Regions from separate parts of the Vibrio glycogenivorans genome, predicted to be linked through region 3. Evidence: predicted binding sites of a transcription regulator. Region 3 holds the regulator's gene; each other region holds the start of a gene.

Region 1 (4,196 bases), on a different contig from region 3:
GCGCTGAGGAGCAGGGCGAGGTGCCCGTGGGTGCTGTACTGGTCAAAGATGGTGAGATTGTCGCTCAAGGTTATAACCGCTCGATTATCGACCATGATGCGACGGCGCATGCGGAGATCCAGACTCTGCGTCAAGCGGGGAAGGTGCTCGAGAACTACCGGTTATTGGATACCACCTTATACGTCACATTAGAGCCATGCCCAATGTGTGCTGGGGCGCTTTTGCACAGTCGCGTCAAGCGAGTGGTATTTGGTGCCAGCGATCTCAAAGCCGGTGCGGCGGGAACCGTACTTAACTTGTTCAGTAGTGATGCGGCTTTTCATTACGCCGAAGTCCAAGGTGGGTTACTTGCTGATGAATGTCGTGCGCAGCTACAGGCATTTTTCAAGCGTCGCCGCAAAGAGATTAAAGCCTTGAAACAGGCAAAAAGGGATCAAGAGGAATAAAGGGGAGGATGGTTGCCCGAGTGTGATTTTTATCCCGAGCAACGTCTTTTGGCTACCTAGCGCGATGCTATCTGGCGCAAAACCTTAGCGTGACAAGACTTGCACGAAGGTGTTATTGCGTCTGATCAGTTTCTTTTTGTTGGCAGCAAGCACACGCTTGCGACGGTTGGCGGAAACTGTTTTATTGAGGCGCTGAGATAGTCGTCTTCTTCTAAGCATACTAACCTCCAAACTCAATAGTCGTAAAATAACGACAAACCCCTATATTAGGGCTTTAGTGTAATAACTCAAGGAAAATCGCTAGTGGATTGCTAGCGATTTTTAAGGCATTACTAGTTTTGAGCAGTTGATCGTGCTGAATTGAGCTCGTCCGTTGTTACAACCTCTGAATCCTGATTTTCTAGGTTCCGGCTTTCTAGGCTATCAATCGGCTCAGAGACTTCGCGATGAATGGCTGAGATCACAGGCTCAATCACGACAAACTCTTGGTTGCCATCACCCTCAAGCTCCGGGTGTTTCTCCACATGACCGATGATGCTCTGGTAGTAGCGGCGAATGTTTTCCACGTATTGCTGCGCTTCGTCGCCACGAGCATAGCCATAGCGAGTTTGGCTATAGTATTTCTTCTGTCTCAGCAGTGGCAGTCGCTCTTTGACATCCGCCCAAGCGTTTTGGTTGCCCCCTTGAGCGCGAGTTAGGCGTCTAGCGTCCATCATATGCCCGTAGCCGACATTGTAGGAGGCTAGGGCAAACCAAATCTTCTCATGCTCAGCAATCGAGTCTGGAATACGGTTGACCATGCGGCGCAGGTACTCAGCACCACCACGAATGGATTGCTCAGGGTCGAGTCGATTGGTCACCCCAACGCTCTTAGCGGTCGGCAAGGTCAGCATCATCATGCCGCGTACACCGGTCGGTGACTTAGCGTGAGGTTTCCAGTGTGACTCCTGATAAGCCAGTGCCGCGAGCAGGCGCCAATCAAATTCGTTAGCGTATTGCTGAAACAGTGGCGCGTATTTGGGCAAGGTATTATCCAAAGCACGGATAAACGCGCGAGTATCGACATAATCGAAGCTGCCAATATGGCCAATGTACTTCTCTTCGAGTTTATCAAGATAACCACTTTGTTTGCTGTAGCCAAAGAACTCAATCAATAGCGCGTACAGACTCTCATCATCCGAGCGTCTCAGCAGCCATGACACGGGTTGATCCTCGGTCAACTCAAACGCAATCGCTAGCTCTGGATAAATGCGCTGCGATAGAGAAAGCTCAACTGAATCTGCGACGGTAAATTGCAGTTTACCCGCCGATACCCCCTGCAACAGTTGGCTGACATCAGTATCTTCTGCCATCGCGTATTGAAAACTGGGATTAAGCTGTTTGATGCTGCTAAAGGTACGGGCGAAGTCACTGTTATCGGCGATGCTTAGGGTGTTTTCGATATCGCTATCAGCAAGCAGCTGAGGTAATCGCTCCACCAACTGATCAAGATTACGCGGACGCCAGGTGCCCGTTTTGTACACCAACTGTTGGCTGACATAGTAGTAGGCAGGACCGGCTCGAAAGGGGGTATGTTGGCTGCTTGATTGGGTCAGTCCCCCGGCGATGATATCAATCTCACCCTTTTGCAGGGCTGGGTAGAGGTTCGACATTCGATACGCCGGGCGCATTTCAAGGCGTACACCAAGCTCCTTGGCAAACTGGCGCGCTAGCTCATAATCGAGTCCTGCCGGTCCCTCTGGGCCAATGTAATAGGAGAGTTGGTTGTTGACCGTGCCCACCCTTAGCACGCCGCGATCTTTGATCTCTTGCAGCTCACTGCGTGGAGTGGAGTCATACTGACAACCAGTGATAACCAATAAGCTCGACAGCAGAGTGGCGAGAAAAACTTGAGTTTTATTAAGCATACAACCAACGTCAAACAGGATTTATATACCCAAGCAAACTTGGAGGTCTGCACCTTGAGCTCACTTAGGGACAGTGTTTAGCAAGAGTGTATAACAGCTATTACAGGGGGAGCAAAGCCTTTGCAGCGGGGAGCAAATAAACGCCCAAAAATGACCAAGCGCAGCGAAATGAAAAAAAATGACGCAAACGGTTGCTTTGGGTGTTACATCACAAATCTAAATCCTTTATAATGCGCCCGCAAAAGGGAGATGACATTGACATAAGTTCAAAGCTTGCGATGGTAAGTTATTGAATTTAGGCTAATTTTATCTTAATACATTGCATAAGAGACCTAAGCACATGAGAATTTTGCGTGGTTCCCCAGCTCTTTCTGAGTTTCGAGTAAACAAACTTTTGGAACTTTGTCGTGAACAAGGCCTACCTGTAACAGGTATTTACGCCGAGTTTATGCACTTTGCAGACCTAACAGCGGATCTTGACGCTCAAGAGATTGAGAAGCTTGAGAAGCTGCTGACTTACGGTCCGACGATCGAAGAGCACGCGCCAGAAGGTCTTCTACTTCTAGTGACGCCTCGTCCAGGCACTATCTCGCCTTGGTCATCAAAATCGACTGATATCGCTAACAACTGTGGCCTAGACAAAGTAAAACGTCTAGAGCGCGGCACGGCTTACTACGTTGAGACATCAGCAGCACTATCTGACGAGCAAGTTCAGGCAGTGAAAGCTTTGATCCACGATCGCATGATGGAAGCGGTATTCACGGAATTTGAGCAAGCAGCAGCGCTATTTACTGTTGCAGAGCCTGCACCTGTCGCTCACGTAGATATCCTAACTGGCGGTCGCGCGGCGCTAGAAGAAGCAAACGTTTCTCTTGGTCTTGCCCTTGCTGAAGATGAGATCGACTACCTAGTTGAGAACTTCACTAAGCTGGGTCGCAACCCGAACGACATCGAGCTAATGATGTTTGCTCAGGCAAACTCAGAGCACTGTCGCCACAAAATTTTCAACGCTGACTGGACCATCGATGGTGTAGAGCAAGACAAGTCTCTGTTCAAGATGATCAAGAACACCTTCGAAACCACGCCAGACCACGTGCTATCAGCTTACAAAGATAACGCGGCGGTGATGACGGGTTCTAAAGTGGGTCGCTTCTTCCCAGATCCAGAGACTCGCCAGTACAACTACCACAACGAAGATGCGCACATCCTGATGAAGGTTGAGACGCACAACCACCCAACTGCTATCTCTCCATGGCCGGGTGCTTCGACAGGTTCTGGTGGTGAAATCCGTGATGAAGGCGCAACCGGTATTGGTGGTAAGCCAAAAGCGGGTCTTGTTGGCTTCACTACGTCAAACCTGCGTATCCCAGGTTTTGAGCAGCCTTGGGAAACAGATTTCGGTAAGCCAGGTCGTATCGTTAACGCCCTAGACATCATGCTAGAAGGCCCACTGGGCGGCGCGGCGTTCAACAACGAATTTGGTCGTCCAAACCTACTTGGTTACTTCCGTACCTACGAAGAGAAGGTGACTTCTCACGCGGGTGAAGAAGTGCGCGGCTACCACAAGCCAATCATGATTGCCGGCGGTATGGGTAACATCCGTGACGAGCACGTACAGAAGAAAGAGATCCCAGTTGGCGCGAAACTTATCGTGCTAGGTGGCCCTGCGATGAACATCGGTCTGGGCGGCGGCGCTGCGTCTTCAATGGCGTCTGGTCAGTCGGCAGAAGACCTAGATTTTGCTTCAGTACAGCGTGAAAACCCAGAGATGGAGCGTCGCTGTCAGGAAGTGATCGACCGTTGTTGGCAGCTAGGTGATGCAAACCCAATTGCCTTTATCCAT
Region 2 (4,196 bases), on a different contig from region 3:
GCTTTATCAGGACTGCTCCCTTCGCTTTCACCACTACCACATCCTTGCAGTGCAGACAAAGAGAAAAGCAATGCTAATATTTTCGATTTCATCATCAGACTCCATTCAAGTGAAATACACAAACAGTGTTAAATTTATATAGTGCACTACTTTCTTGTCTAAACAAATAGTAATTAATAGCAAAATAAAAACTTATTAATATTGAGATCGTGATTCGTACTGATTTTGTCGGAGGATAGCTTTCTTGAGATAATTATCCATCTAGTAGATTCAGTAATGAATATTGTCGACATTCTAGAATGAGGTAATGTAAGGTCATACTGTTGTAGCTAAAGAATAATAGGGCAAAGACGTGTTTCCCAAGAACAGTGCCAGCATGCCCTTGTTGTAGGTAGTGTCGGCATATCTTTAAAATCAATAGCATTGGTTTAAAGTCTGCTCAACAAATTGGATAAAGTTGTCTTTTGCTATACACTCCAACTTCTCATTCCAAATTAGAGCTACATCTCACGAGCTGTTTTCCCCTGATAGTTCCCAAAAAGTGATATGCTTTACACTTCCCGGAACAACAGTGAACCCCAAGTTTGCAGTTACCAGTGCCTACAGTGTTTGAATATCACCAACTACTTGAGCAACAGCCAGCTTTATCCCTAACTCCTCCAATAGCATATTCATTTATTGGCTTAGACCCATGCCTCATTCAGGGTTTAGCTGTAAAATAACATAAGCAGTCTAATGAATATGGCAATTGGGTTTTGTCTATGATTTGGCTTCGACGCGCGGCTAACACTAAGTGATCGGTCTCGAGCTTTCCCCCCTCAACGGACTATTAGCAGGGAATCGACAGAAACTAAGCTGAAGCTCCCGCGAAAGCAACGCTTCCTACTGTCTACGAGATGGTAAACCGTTGAGCGTAATATGGATCTGTGGGTACTTATTTTAAATTTAGCTATGTAATCTGGCGCTAGATGGTAAGACGATATACCAAAACCCATATTGAGAGGTCCTGCTATTCCTCTAGCGATCCGTTACGTCAATGAATTGAATCCTTATCAGACGAGATTTTCCAAGCAAAAATAGATGGAGTTGAGTTTCGGCATTTTATGGTTGGACCACTGCTATCAGACCATCGCTCTGAGAGAGCCTTTCCAATTAAGCTGTGCTCGGTGTAAAAATGTCTGTGCTAGGGATTGATCTTTGCCGATTTCATTCACATATTGAATTTGTCACTGGCAAACGGCGAATCAGGGTTTGGTGCTTCTCCTGCACTGATATCACGCCGACAGATAAGGGAAACGACCAATGAAATTCAGTTATGCAAACCCAACCCAAATCCACTTTGGACAAGGCCAAATTGAGGCCATCGCGCAAGCGATTCCGGCAGACAACAAAGTCCTTGTGATCTACGGTGGCGGCTCAATCAAGCGCAATGGCGTCTACGACCAACTCACTCAAGCGCTTGCCCAGCATCAGTGGAGCGAGTTTTCAGGCGTTGAGCCTAATCCGACCAAAGAGACGATGGACAAAGCGGTGGCACAGGTCAAAGCTGAGCAGATCGACTTTATCCTCGCGGTTGGCGGTGGCTCGGTGATCGATGGCTCCAAGTATGTCGCTGCAGCGTCTCTCTATGACGGTGATGGCTGGGATATCCTAACCGGTCAGCATGTTGTCGACCAAGCGCTGCCACTTGGCGCAGTGTTAACCTTGCCAGCAACCGGCTCGGAGTCGAACATGGGCGCGGTGATCACCAAGGCCGAAACCCAAGATAAACTGGCGTTTCTCAGCCCATTTGTACAGCCTAAGTTTGCCGTGCTAGACCCAGATACGATGAAAACGCTGCCAGAAAGACAGCTGATCAACGGCGTGGTTGATGCGTGGGTACACGTGTGTGAGCAATACCTGACCACCACGACTGACGCTTGGGTCCAAGAAGGCTACGCCGAGACCTTGCTGCGTAACCTAAAACGCCTTGGCGAGAGCTACGATGCGCGTGATAGCGACGAATGGCGCGCTAACTTGATGTGGACAGCTAACCAGGCACTCAATGGCCTAATTGGCAGTGGCGTACCTCAAGACTGGGCAACCCATATGATTGGTCATGAGTTTACCGCTTTATGGGGCGTCGATCATGCCCGCTCGCTGGCCATCGTTCAGCCTTCGCTGCTGCGCAACCAGCTCGATGTTAAGCGCGCTAAATTAGAGCAGATGGGCGCAAATGTGTTTGGTCTTGAGCCAGGCGATGACCTAGCCGAGCGCACCATTGATTCGATCGAGCTGTTCTACCATCACCTTAATGTCGCGACTGTTTTTGACGAGCACGGTAGCTCAAAGCAGGCAGCAGTCGACAAAGTCGTCGAGCAATTGGATGCCCATGGCATGCACACACTCGGTGAGAATCAGAGTATAACTTTAGAACAAAGTCGCCAGATCCTTGAGCAAGCTATCGCCTAATCGATGAAATACTCAACAAAACATCAACGCACCCCTCGGGGTGCGTTTTTTCGTTTACAAATCTCCAACACGAATTGGCTTTACATCACGAAAAATACTCGTATTATGCTCACGCAAACGTTTTCCTTGGTCAAAATCGCTAGTTAAAGAGATATTATGCTGCCAGATATTGAGATTTGTCGTCAGACAGAGCTGTTGTCAATTAATCACGTTGCCCAACAATTTGGCCTACTTGAGGATGAGTTCCAAGCCTTGGGTAAGCACAAAGCGAAAGTGTCGCTTTCCAGCCTTAAACGCACACAAGCCAACAAGTCAGGCAAACTTATCTTTGTCACTGCCATTACGCCAACGCCACTCGGTGAAGGTAAAACCGTGACCACCATTGGTCTTTCTCAAGGCCTGAAGAAAATCGGCCACAATGCAGCAGCCTGTATTCGCCAGCCGTCAATGGGTCCAGTATTTGGCGTCAAAGGCGGCGCTGCGGGCGGCGGTTTCTCACAAGTTGCTCCTATGGAAGAGCTTAACCTGCACCTAACCGGTGATATTCACTCGGTAACGGCAGCGCACAACCTTGCGTCCGCTGCCATCGATGCACGTATTTATCACGAGCAGCGTCAAGGCTACGAAGCATTCGAAGAGCGTACTGGCCTTAAGGCGCTAAAAATCGATCCAAAAAATGTCGTTTGGAAGCGTGTGATTGACCACAATGACCGTGCCCTGCGCATGATCACTGTTGGTAAGAACGAAATCAACAAAACCATCAACGGTTTCGAGCGTGAAGATGGGTTCGATATTTCTGCAGCTTCTGAGCTGATGGCGATCCTTGCGCTGGCCGATGACCTACAAGACCTGCGTAAACGTATCGGTCGTGTTGTGGTTGCTTACAATGTTGACGGTGACCCGGTAACGGCTGAAGACCTAGATGTTGCTGGCGCGATGACCGTAAGCATGAAAGACGCGATCGAGCCAACGCTAATGCAGACCCTTGAGGGCGTGCCTACCCTAATTCATGCTGGTCCCTTTGCTAACATTGCCCACGGTAACTCGTCAATTATTGCTGACCGCGTCGCAACACATCTTGCTGATTACACAGTAACTGAAGGCGGCTTTGGCTCAGACATGGGCTTTGAAAAGGCGTGTAACATTAAGGCGCAAGCCTCACAGCAAGCCCCTGACTGTGCGGTGATTGTGGCGACTCTACGTGGACTGAAAGCCAACTCAGGTCTTTACAATCTCAAGCCAGGTCAAGCGATCCCTGAGTCTATCTTCGACGCTGACCAAAAGGCGCTTGAAGCAGGCTTTGAGAACCTGAAATGGCACATCAACAACGTCAATAAGTACGGCGTGCCAGCGGTGGTGGCCATTAACCGCTTCCCACAAGACTCTGAGCAAGAGCTTGCGACACTGAAAGCGATGATTGAAGCGCTGCCATTTGATGTAGAGGTAGCAATTAGTGAAGCATTTGGTAAAGGTGGTGAAGGTGCCGTTGAGCTTGCAAACAAAGTTGTAGCTCAGTGTGACAAGCCAAGTAACTTCAAGCCACTCTACTCAGTACAAGACTCACTAGAGTCAAAGCTTTCTACCATTGCAGAAGTCGGTTACGGCGGCAGCGTAGTAATGAGCTACAAGGCCCAGCAACAGCTAACTGCACTCAAAAAGCACGGCTTTGATAAGCTTGCCGTGTGTTTCGCCAAAACGCCGCTATCTATCACCACCGATGGCTCGATCAAGGGCGCACCAAAAGG
Region 3 (4,196 bases):
GCGTGGGTCACGGAAGATGTTGACGTTTGGTGTCCAGAAAGTCAGCCCCGCGTACTGGCTGTGGTTACCCATGGATTGAGAGATAGAAAACTTGGCTCTTGCCTCAGTAGAAATAGCGCTGGCAACCTCTTTGGCCAGTTCGGCATCAAAGGTAGCGGCAAGACCAATAGCTTGAGGGAAGATCGTGGCTTTACCATTACGCGCCACGCCATGCAGGGCTTCATTCCACCAGTTGTAAGACGGAACCTCAAGGCGAGGAATGGCCGGTGCGTCATTGAGCAGTTGGCTGACTTTTTCTTCCAATGTCATCTGTGACACAAGGATTTCAGCACGTTTTTCGATTGGCAATGTGTGATCTTGAAACGAGAGGTCAATCTCTTGAGCAGAGACACACGCGGCTCCCATCCCAACAAGGGCAATTGATTTTTGTAACTTCTTCATTAATTGGTTCCTACGACAAGTAAGTAATGGTTAACCTTAGTGATGCTTTGGTTAACAAAATACCATTAATTCATCGAGGTATATTTGTTTTTTTTCACAATTGAATTGCTATAAATAATTATTGTGAGTTCGGTCGCGAAGTGGGAGCTGGTGGGTAAGTAGAAACTGCTCTGTTAGCATTCAAGCTAATGAAAGTTATCCATAATTTGAAGTTAGATATACCCACAGATCAAAAAAGCCAGCGAGTCGCTGGCTTGAATCTAAGTAATGAATAGCTAGTTTTCTAAAGGTTTAGCAAAGCTGGTTAGCTAGGGCATCACGTTGTTGCTGTGGGATCACTGACCAGTGCGTGCCTCTAAGTGCTCCCTCTAGAGAGTAGAGCAGTTCAAGGTTAACTGGTACGGTGTGGGTTTCCTGAATCGCGCGATAAGCGTTAACAGAGCCTGCTTGTTCGAGCTCAGAAACACTGCCGATCCCCGCTTTTTTCAGCATTCTTTCCGTTGCAAGGCGCAGATTAGGTAAATCTTTAAGACGCTGCGGCTTGGCGGTTTCTTGCTTAATTTTGTCCTTTTTCGCGGCATCGAGTGCCACGGTTGCCATCTCAAGTAGACGCTGGGGATTTTCTAGGCAATCTTCGGCGAGTTGAAAATACTTGGTAACAACAGGAAAGCCTTTCTTCTCATAAACATAAGGTTCAAGGCCCTTGGCGGTAATTTCTGCATCAAGTTGACTACATTTGCGAATGTGCAAACGATTGCGCACGATAAGTGCAAACATTGCGTCATCGACAAAAACGCCAAATCCGCCAAACATTGAACGTGACTTTACGCTGCCTAACTGCTCAAACAAGCGCATTGAGTCTTTTAAAATTGGTCTATCCATGGTTTTGTAAATCTCGGTAATGAAACAACAGCCACCTAAATTCAGGCCCGAGAATTTAGCGAAACCGACCCTACACCTACTAATAACAGCTAAATGCAGTGTCCTTTCACCATCGGCAACCCCGCTACCTTTCTTCAACTACGAGAGTTTTCACTCAAGTAATTGAAGGGTAAGGCCGGAGGCTTTGCGTCCCACCCTTTCAGATGGTTTGCCCTGTGCGTGGCATAGACAAAATCATAATAAAAAGCTGGATAGGTATCACATATCCAACAACCATAATGTGACGCCGATTCCAAAAAAGACTAGCCAACTTCTGTCAATTGCACACTAAATGCAGGAATATCTAACTTTGGTACACAAATTAACCTAAATGACTGATATCTTTAACAGTTAGACGTTCCACGATTTCAGGGTGCATCTCAAAAACTCGCTTATCATGTTCCTTGTTTTTGATTCGCTCGAGGAGGATCTCGAAGGCATTCTTACCCACGCGTCGTTTTGGTTGGTGTACGGTGGTCAGTGGCGGAGAGAAGTACTCGGCCAGCTCGATATTGTCATAACCGATCACCGACATATCTTCGGGAATACGAATACCGTTTTCTTGCAAGCGACTCATAAGGCCGAGTGCCATGGTGTCATTAAAACAGAATACCGCGGTCGGCTTTTCATCCATTGCAGCGATCTTGTCCGCAGCAAGGACGGCAGTATCACACTCAAAATTGCCCTCAAGGATCCAATCCTCAACCACATTGAGGTTCGCCTCATCCATCGCGCGACGGAAGCCGCTAATACGCTCCATACACGCCGCCTTTTCAAAGTGGCCGCTAAGGCAAGCAATCTTTTGATGGCCCTTGTCGATAAGGAATTTGGTTGCGAGGTAACCGCCTTCTTCTGAGTTATCGATGATTTTGTCAGCTTGTGAGGTCTCAGGGCCCCAGTCCATGATCACTTTTGGAATGTTAGGGTGGCTGTCGAGCATCTCGTTGAGCTCTTCAGTCAGATCAGAGCACATCACCAGGATACCATCGACACGTTTCTCAGCCAGCATGCGAATATAGTCGCGCTGTTTCTCGTAGATGCCACCCGTGTTGCACAAAATTAGCGTGTAGCCCTGACGGTAACAATAGCTCTCAACACCATCGATGACCTCAGAGAAAAATAGGTTAGTGGACTGAGTGACGAGCATGCCGATGGTGCGGGTTGAGTTACACTTCAAACTACGCGCTACCGCACTAGGAGCATAGTTAAGCTCCTTAACTGCTTGGTTTACTTTTTCTTGGGTAGCTTCAGCAACGAATCGAGTCTTATTGATAACGTGCGATACCGTTGTGGTAGAGACACCTGCAAGACGTGCGACATCTTTAATAGTGGCCATTGGTGTGTTCCTTAATTGTACTTATGGTTACCGCACAGATCTCAAGCGTTCGAACGTATCATGGTGAGGGAAATGCGGTATTCGCTAAGGGGTAAATAAAAAAACCGCTTTCACGAAAGCGGCTAAAAATATCCGAACATTTTAGACTGCTATCGTTTACGGTGCAAACTTAATCGCCAGCTGGACTAACTTTCCTCACCCAATAAATATAGGCAGTCCAGCTCGAGAAAGGCGACCAGTAACTCACTCACTGCGGCATAGAACCCAAACTCGTCACGTTTTTTGCATAAAGTACGAAATTGGGGTACCCAAGTGAGCAGATGCTGGCGGATAAACTGCTCCTGCTCGGCAAAAGCCTGCTCGAGGTGGCGCTCTTGCTCAAGTTCGTTCGAGCGAATGATAAGATTGCCAAGAAAATCGAGCTCAACACCGAGATGATCTGGGGGCTCGTTTAGGCCGTGGGAAACTTGGATGTTGTGCTCAGCGAGGATTTGCTTCATCTCAAGAGCGGGCTGACCATTGAGCATATGTTCAGGATCTAGATATACCGAGGCATAAGGTAGCGCCCCTTCTTTATCAGATTTAAGGAACAAGTCACAAAAATCTGCAGCGAGTTCCAATTTAGCGTCTTCTCGGTCTTGTAGGCGATTGAGTGTATCAATAAAGTTCGCCACGGGTTGCTTTAACTGTAGGTTCTCTCCCAAGCCACTTAGAAATGCGCGAATTTCTGGGCTTTGATACTGGGCAAGATCTTTGTCGTCCAACTCTCGACTGAACAGGCTTGAGAGCCACCAGTAGATCTCCGCTCGCTTATCATTAAACGCTTTCACTTCTTCAATCACGATCAACCCCACATCTCGTTCACTATGTTGATAAGTATAACTAATTTCTAAATAGTGGCATGGAGCAATAATGAGAGTAATAGACCAGCATTTCTAAGAGGCCTGACGTAATCGATTGTTAGTATAAATAAAAATGCCGCCCGATGAGAGGGCGGCATTTTTGCTGTTTACTGACTTACTTGTTGAAGACACCAAACTGCTTAGCAGCGTAGGCGACCCGCTCTTTGGGTTTCGGGTATTCCGCGGGGAGCTCAAGATTCTCAATATGCTGCAATCGCGGCAACAATCCACTGCCGTTGGCAATCTGTATTGCTAATCCCGGGCGAGCATTGAGCTCCAGTACCATTGGTCCTTCTTCTTTATCCAGAACCATATCAGTGCCCATATAACCAAGCCCAGTCATCTCCCAGGCACTCGCAGCAAGTTCAAGCAGACGCTCCCAGTGTGGGACTTGCAGTTGACTGAGCTCTTGACCAGTGTCTGGGTGGTGCTCAACCGGTTGGTCAAACTGTACTGCGCGGACAGCGCGCCCTGTGGCGATATCAATGCCTATCCCGACGGCGCCTTGGTGCAAGTTTGCTTTGCCATCTGAAGCGGTGGTTGAACAGCGCATCATGGCCATGACAGGGTAACCTTTGAACACGATGATCCGTACA
Region 4 (4,196 bases), on a different contig from region 3:
CCGGCGCTTCAATCGGGCGCGGACCTAAAGCTTGAACAAATAACGGATAGGGGTTTGTACCGGGAATCAGTTCATTCGCATCGAGTTTTTGCTTAAATATCATCTGGCCAAATTCATCGCTGCCAATCACAGTCACCCCTTTCGTGCTGCAGGCAACTAAAAGAGCTGTACTAACACTGAGCAATAATAATCGAAAAAGGTAATGGGGAAGCCAGGGCCGGCTACGACTTGCTGCTTTTCTCAATGCAATCAGAAACATAATTTGGACAGTCCTTTACCAATATATTACTACAATAATATAAATAACCATCCAAACACTAACACTGACTATGATGCTGTAGTACTTAGGAGTGTTAATTTGTGATAGTGCTTTCTTTTATGCCAACTGTAACAAACTAAATTGCGACAGACTCGTGTTATCAAAAGCTCATCTAACCCTAGTATTCTCCTCCCAACGCTGGCCCCAAAAGCGTGAGTGAAATCACACATCAATAGCCAATCGTGAACTAGATTATGCATACAAATGCCCATGCTAGTTTCCCAGCGTGGGCAGACGAGCAAGCTTGAGCAATACCCATAATAGGATTGCAAATCGCCTACTAAGCTCATTTAAAAGAGATATCAAAGTATTTGTCCTTTTAGAGCACAGAATCGCGCAATAAAGGAGAAGAATATGAAACAAGTAGGATTAATCACTCTACACGGCATGGGCAAAATCAAACCCAACTACTATGCGACATTAGAGAAAAAGCTAAAAAACGAACTTGGTGATGACTGGCACAAGGTCTCTTTCCACAACGTGCAGTACGCACCTTATTTGCAGGAACCACAGGACAAGCTTTGGAGGGAGATGACGACCGAAACAGACAACGACCTAGATAACACTAAGTTGAGAAAGTTCCTACTTTATGGGTTCGGTGATGCTGGCTCCCTCGAGTACAGCGGTGGCCATAGTGGTGTTAAGTATCTAGAGGTACAAAGAGAGATACTCAAGCAACTTGAGCATGTGTACCTTGACCTTGAGCAAAATGAAACCAAGCCACTTATTATCATCGCACAATCACTAGGTGGCCAAGTGATCTCAAACTTCATCTGGGATGCGCTCCACAACAAGCAAATTTTCGAAACCCAATACACTGAAGACAATGAAAAAGCGCAGTTTATGAAGTTGGGGACTCTGCAAAAACTTGTCACTACAGGTTGTAATATCCCTCTATTTATTTGCGGCCTCGAACATCGGCAGTGCTTTGATAAGCCCAACGACCAGTTCACCTGGGATAACTATTATGACCCAGACGATGTACTTGGCTGGCCTTTGGCACAACTTGGACCTAACTTTGAGATAGTAAACGATCGCGCTATCAATTCAGGGGGATTATTATCATCATGGAATCCGCTCAGTCATGGTGAGTACTGGTCGGACAATGATGTTGTTGACCCGCTAGTCAGGGCGTTGAGAGCTGCGATGGAGTAAAACTCTTAATCACTACAATAAGTATAGAGGAAGGGATTTCTAACCGAGGAAGCTAAGCAAGAACTTCAAATGGTACTACTCGCATCACTAGTGTATAAATAAAACGCAAAAGCCCCGACAACTGATTAAGTTATCGGGGCTTTCATAAATATGGCACGCCCTGCAGGATTCGAACCTGCGACCACATGCTTAGAAGGCACGTGCTCTATCCAACTGAGCTAAGGGCGCGTTACAGGGCAGTAGTATAAGGCGATAAATCAGTAAATCAATGGATTTATTCAACTTTAGGATTCAAGTGCTTACTTTTAAATCACGTTTGCTTTGGTTGCTTAATTTCAGCACAACGCAAACGTTTGCCTATAGAGTTTAACATTTAGATCTGCCACAATACGCCGCGAAATGTGACCATAATCGAAAGGAATGCCATGTCTGCTCAAAATATTGATGGAAAACTGATTTCTCAAACGGTTCGCTCAGAAGTTGCCGCCCGTGTGAAGGCACGTTTGGATGCGGGACTGCGTGCGCCTGGACTGGCGGTCGTGTTGGTCGGTGAAGATCCAGCTTCACAGGTTTACGTCGGTAGTAAGCGCCGCGCGTGCGAAGAAGTGGGTTTTGTGTCTAAATCTTTTGACCTGCCTGTCACCACCAGCGAGCAAGACCTGCTCACACTTGTTGAGCAGCTAAATCACGATCCGGAAATCGATGGAATTTTGGTTCAGTTACCGCTTCCGGCCGGCATCGACAGCACTAAGGTGCTTGAGAGCATCACGCCTGAAAAAGATGTTGATGGCTTCCATCCTTATAACATTGGTCGACTTGCTCAACGTATTCCTAAGCTGCGCTCTTGTACGCCAAAAGGCATTATTACCCTACTCGAACGTTACAACATTGAAACGCGCGGCAAGCATGCCGTGATGGTGGGTGCATCGAACATCGTCGGTCGTCCAATGAGCTTGGAGCTTCTATTAGCTGGTAGCACCACCACCACGTGTCACCGTTTTACTAAAAACCTTGAGCATCACGTTCGCCAAGCGGATATCGTGGTTGTAGCGGTGGGTAAACCTAATTTTATCCCTGGTGACTGGATCAAACCGGGTGCAGTCGTGATCGATGTTGGCATTAACCGTCTTGATGACGGATCACTGGTGGGTGATGTTGAGTATGATGTTGCAAAGCAACACGCAAGTTTTATTACACCAGTGCCTGGTGGGGTGGGTCCGATGACGGTGGCAAGCCTAATTGAGAATACCATTATTGCTTGCGAGCAGTTCCACACTGAGTAAAAGTGAGTTAATTACTTCAGCCCTAGATTTTTAGGGCTGAAGTGTTTTTACCCACTTTGTTGTGCACTAGCGCTGAGATTGGTCTGACACTAATAACAAATGACACATTCCTGTAGTAGAATGACTGCCAAACTAGGTTACAGCGTCAATTATTCGATATTCTCACAATGCTAAAACACAAACTTCTGGCCACTGGTGCCCTACTTTTTCTTACTGCCTGCTCAAACAGCCAATCGGCACAAATGGGTATGCGCAGCAGTGTGATTTATGCTTACCCACAGAACATGAGCAACATGCAGTTGTGTGAGACGCTCTATTTTGGCCGCCCTACGACGCAAACCAAAGCGGCAATTGGAGCCGAGTTTAACCGCCGAAGGTTATCTAAATCGTGGTGCGAAAAGCAATATCGCATGAATTATCTTGAGCGCCTAGCACGCTCAATTACGGCCCCATCAGAGCCGCAACCTGAGGTTACCCAACCAATTCAATTGAATTAGTGGCGCGTGATCACTGCTTGATTATCGACGCGGTGGCGCTCGCTATAGATGCCGTCTTCAGCGCGCACCCCGCAAGAGATAATCATGGTGATCTCATCTTGGGTGTCCAGATTGAGCAGCGACTTAACCCGCTTTGAGTCGAACCCTTCCATCGCGCAGGTGTCATAACCCATATCACGCATCGCAAGCATAAACGTCATCGAGGCGAGTGACGTACTCTTGTGCAAGCAGACCCGCAAGTCTTGTTTACTCACTTCACGGACCATGGGTTTTTTACGCCCGATCCACCAAGTAAACGCCTTACGTATCAAACCACGCACGCCAAACTGATCATTGTTGTACAGAGTAGGGATCAACTTTTCGTAGTATTTGAGTGCCCGCTTGGCCGTGGCATCTTCTCTTCCGGCAAAGGCATGGCGAACCTGCTCTGCGTTCATCTTCGCACGCTGTTGCCAGTACTGAGGGGTCACCGTGACAACCACCAGCTCATTAGCCGTTTTGGCGGCGTTTTGACCCATGCAATATTCAGCCAGACGTGCCCGCTTTTCACTATCGATCACGCGATGAAAACGCCATAACTGCATATTGCTGCTATTTGGGCTCATGAGTGCCAACTCTAGGGCATGCTGCACGTCATCGTGGTTAAAATCAGCACTGGAATCGTATTTTCGTACCGAGCGGCGTGTTTGCACTAAATCTGTGTAATGTTTACTGATAGCCATCAAAGCCTACTACCTTGGGATTAGAGAGGCGCATAGTATACCCAATTGGTCTAAAGTTTGTTGTTTTTCAGCAGCTTCACCGAGGCGTCTTATTCTCGATTCATAAATATTTCACAAAATAAATTTCATCTAACATTCATCCATTTATCGCCTAACTTTCACACAAATGTAACTTAAGGTCATTTTTGTGTGCTAGCGCATTTGACGGTCAAAAAACCGC

Evidence for each region. Region 3 encodes PurR, which represses purine synthesis genes. Its sites were predicted from a motif close to TNANGNAAACGTTTNCNTNA; they were not measured.
Region 1: a site for PurR is predicted at 2,533-2,552, ahead of purL (phosphoribosylformylglycinamidine synthase). Genes of this name have one in related genera too.
Region 2: a site for PurR is predicted at 2,561-2,580, ahead of ACSTTG_RS21645 (formate--tetrahydrofolate ligase). Genes of this name have one in related genera too.
Region 4: a site for PurR is predicted at 1,816-1,835, ahead of folD (bifunctional methylenetetrahydrofolate dehydrogenase/methenyltetrahydrofolate cyclohydrolase FolD). Genes of this name have one in related genera too.

The regions. Positions count from the first base shown of each region.
Region 1 is NZ_JBPVIS010000009.1:120,729-124,924, reverse strand. It holds gene tadA (tRNA adenosine(34) deaminase TadA) at 1-446, shown strand, start outside; gene ACSTTG_RS17505 (hypothetical protein) at 531-665, opposite strand; gene mltF (membrane-bound lytic murein transglycosylase MltF) at 779-2,353, opposite strand; gene purL (phosphoribosylformylglycinamidine synthase) at 2,694-4,196, shown strand, end outside.
Region 2 is NZ_JBPVIS010000017.1:23,899-28,094, forward strand. It holds gene ACSTTG_RS21635 (hypothetical protein) at 1-95, opposite strand, end outside; gene ACSTTG_RS21640 (iron-containing alcohol dehydrogenase) at 1,303-2,451, shown strand; gene ACSTTG_RS21645 (formate--tetrahydrofolate ligase) at 2,608-4,196, shown strand, end outside.
Region 3 is NZ_JBPVIS010000004.1:180,360-184,555, reverse strand. It holds gene ACSTTG_RS11560 (glycoside hydrolase family 3 C-terminal domain-containing protein) at 1-441, opposite strand, end outside; gene ACSTTG_RS11555 (TfoX/Sxy family DNA transformation protein) at 733-1,323, opposite strand; cyclic di-GMP riboswitch class I at 1,435-1,546, opposite strand; gene purR (HTH-type transcriptional repressor PurR) at 1,685-2,698, opposite strand; gene torD (molecular chaperone TorD) at 2,884-3,537, opposite strand; gene ACSTTG_RS11540 (alpha-L-glutamate ligase-like protein) at 3,716-4,196, opposite strand, start outside.
Region 4 is NZ_JBPVIS010000001.1:61,169-65,364, forward strand. It holds gene ACSTTG_RS00255 (hypothetical protein) at 1-130, opposite strand, end outside; gene ACSTTG_RS00260 (hypothetical protein) at 674-1,474, shown strand; tRNA gene ACSTTG_RS00265 (tRNA-Arg) at 1,626-1,702, opposite strand; gene folD (bifunctional methylenetetrahydrofolate dehydrogenase/methenyltetrahydrofolate cyclohydrolase FolD) at 1,900-2,757, shown strand; gene ACSTTG_RS00275 (hypothetical protein) at 2,925-3,254, shown strand; gene ACSTTG_RS00280 (nitroreductase family protein) at 3,251-3,976, opposite strand.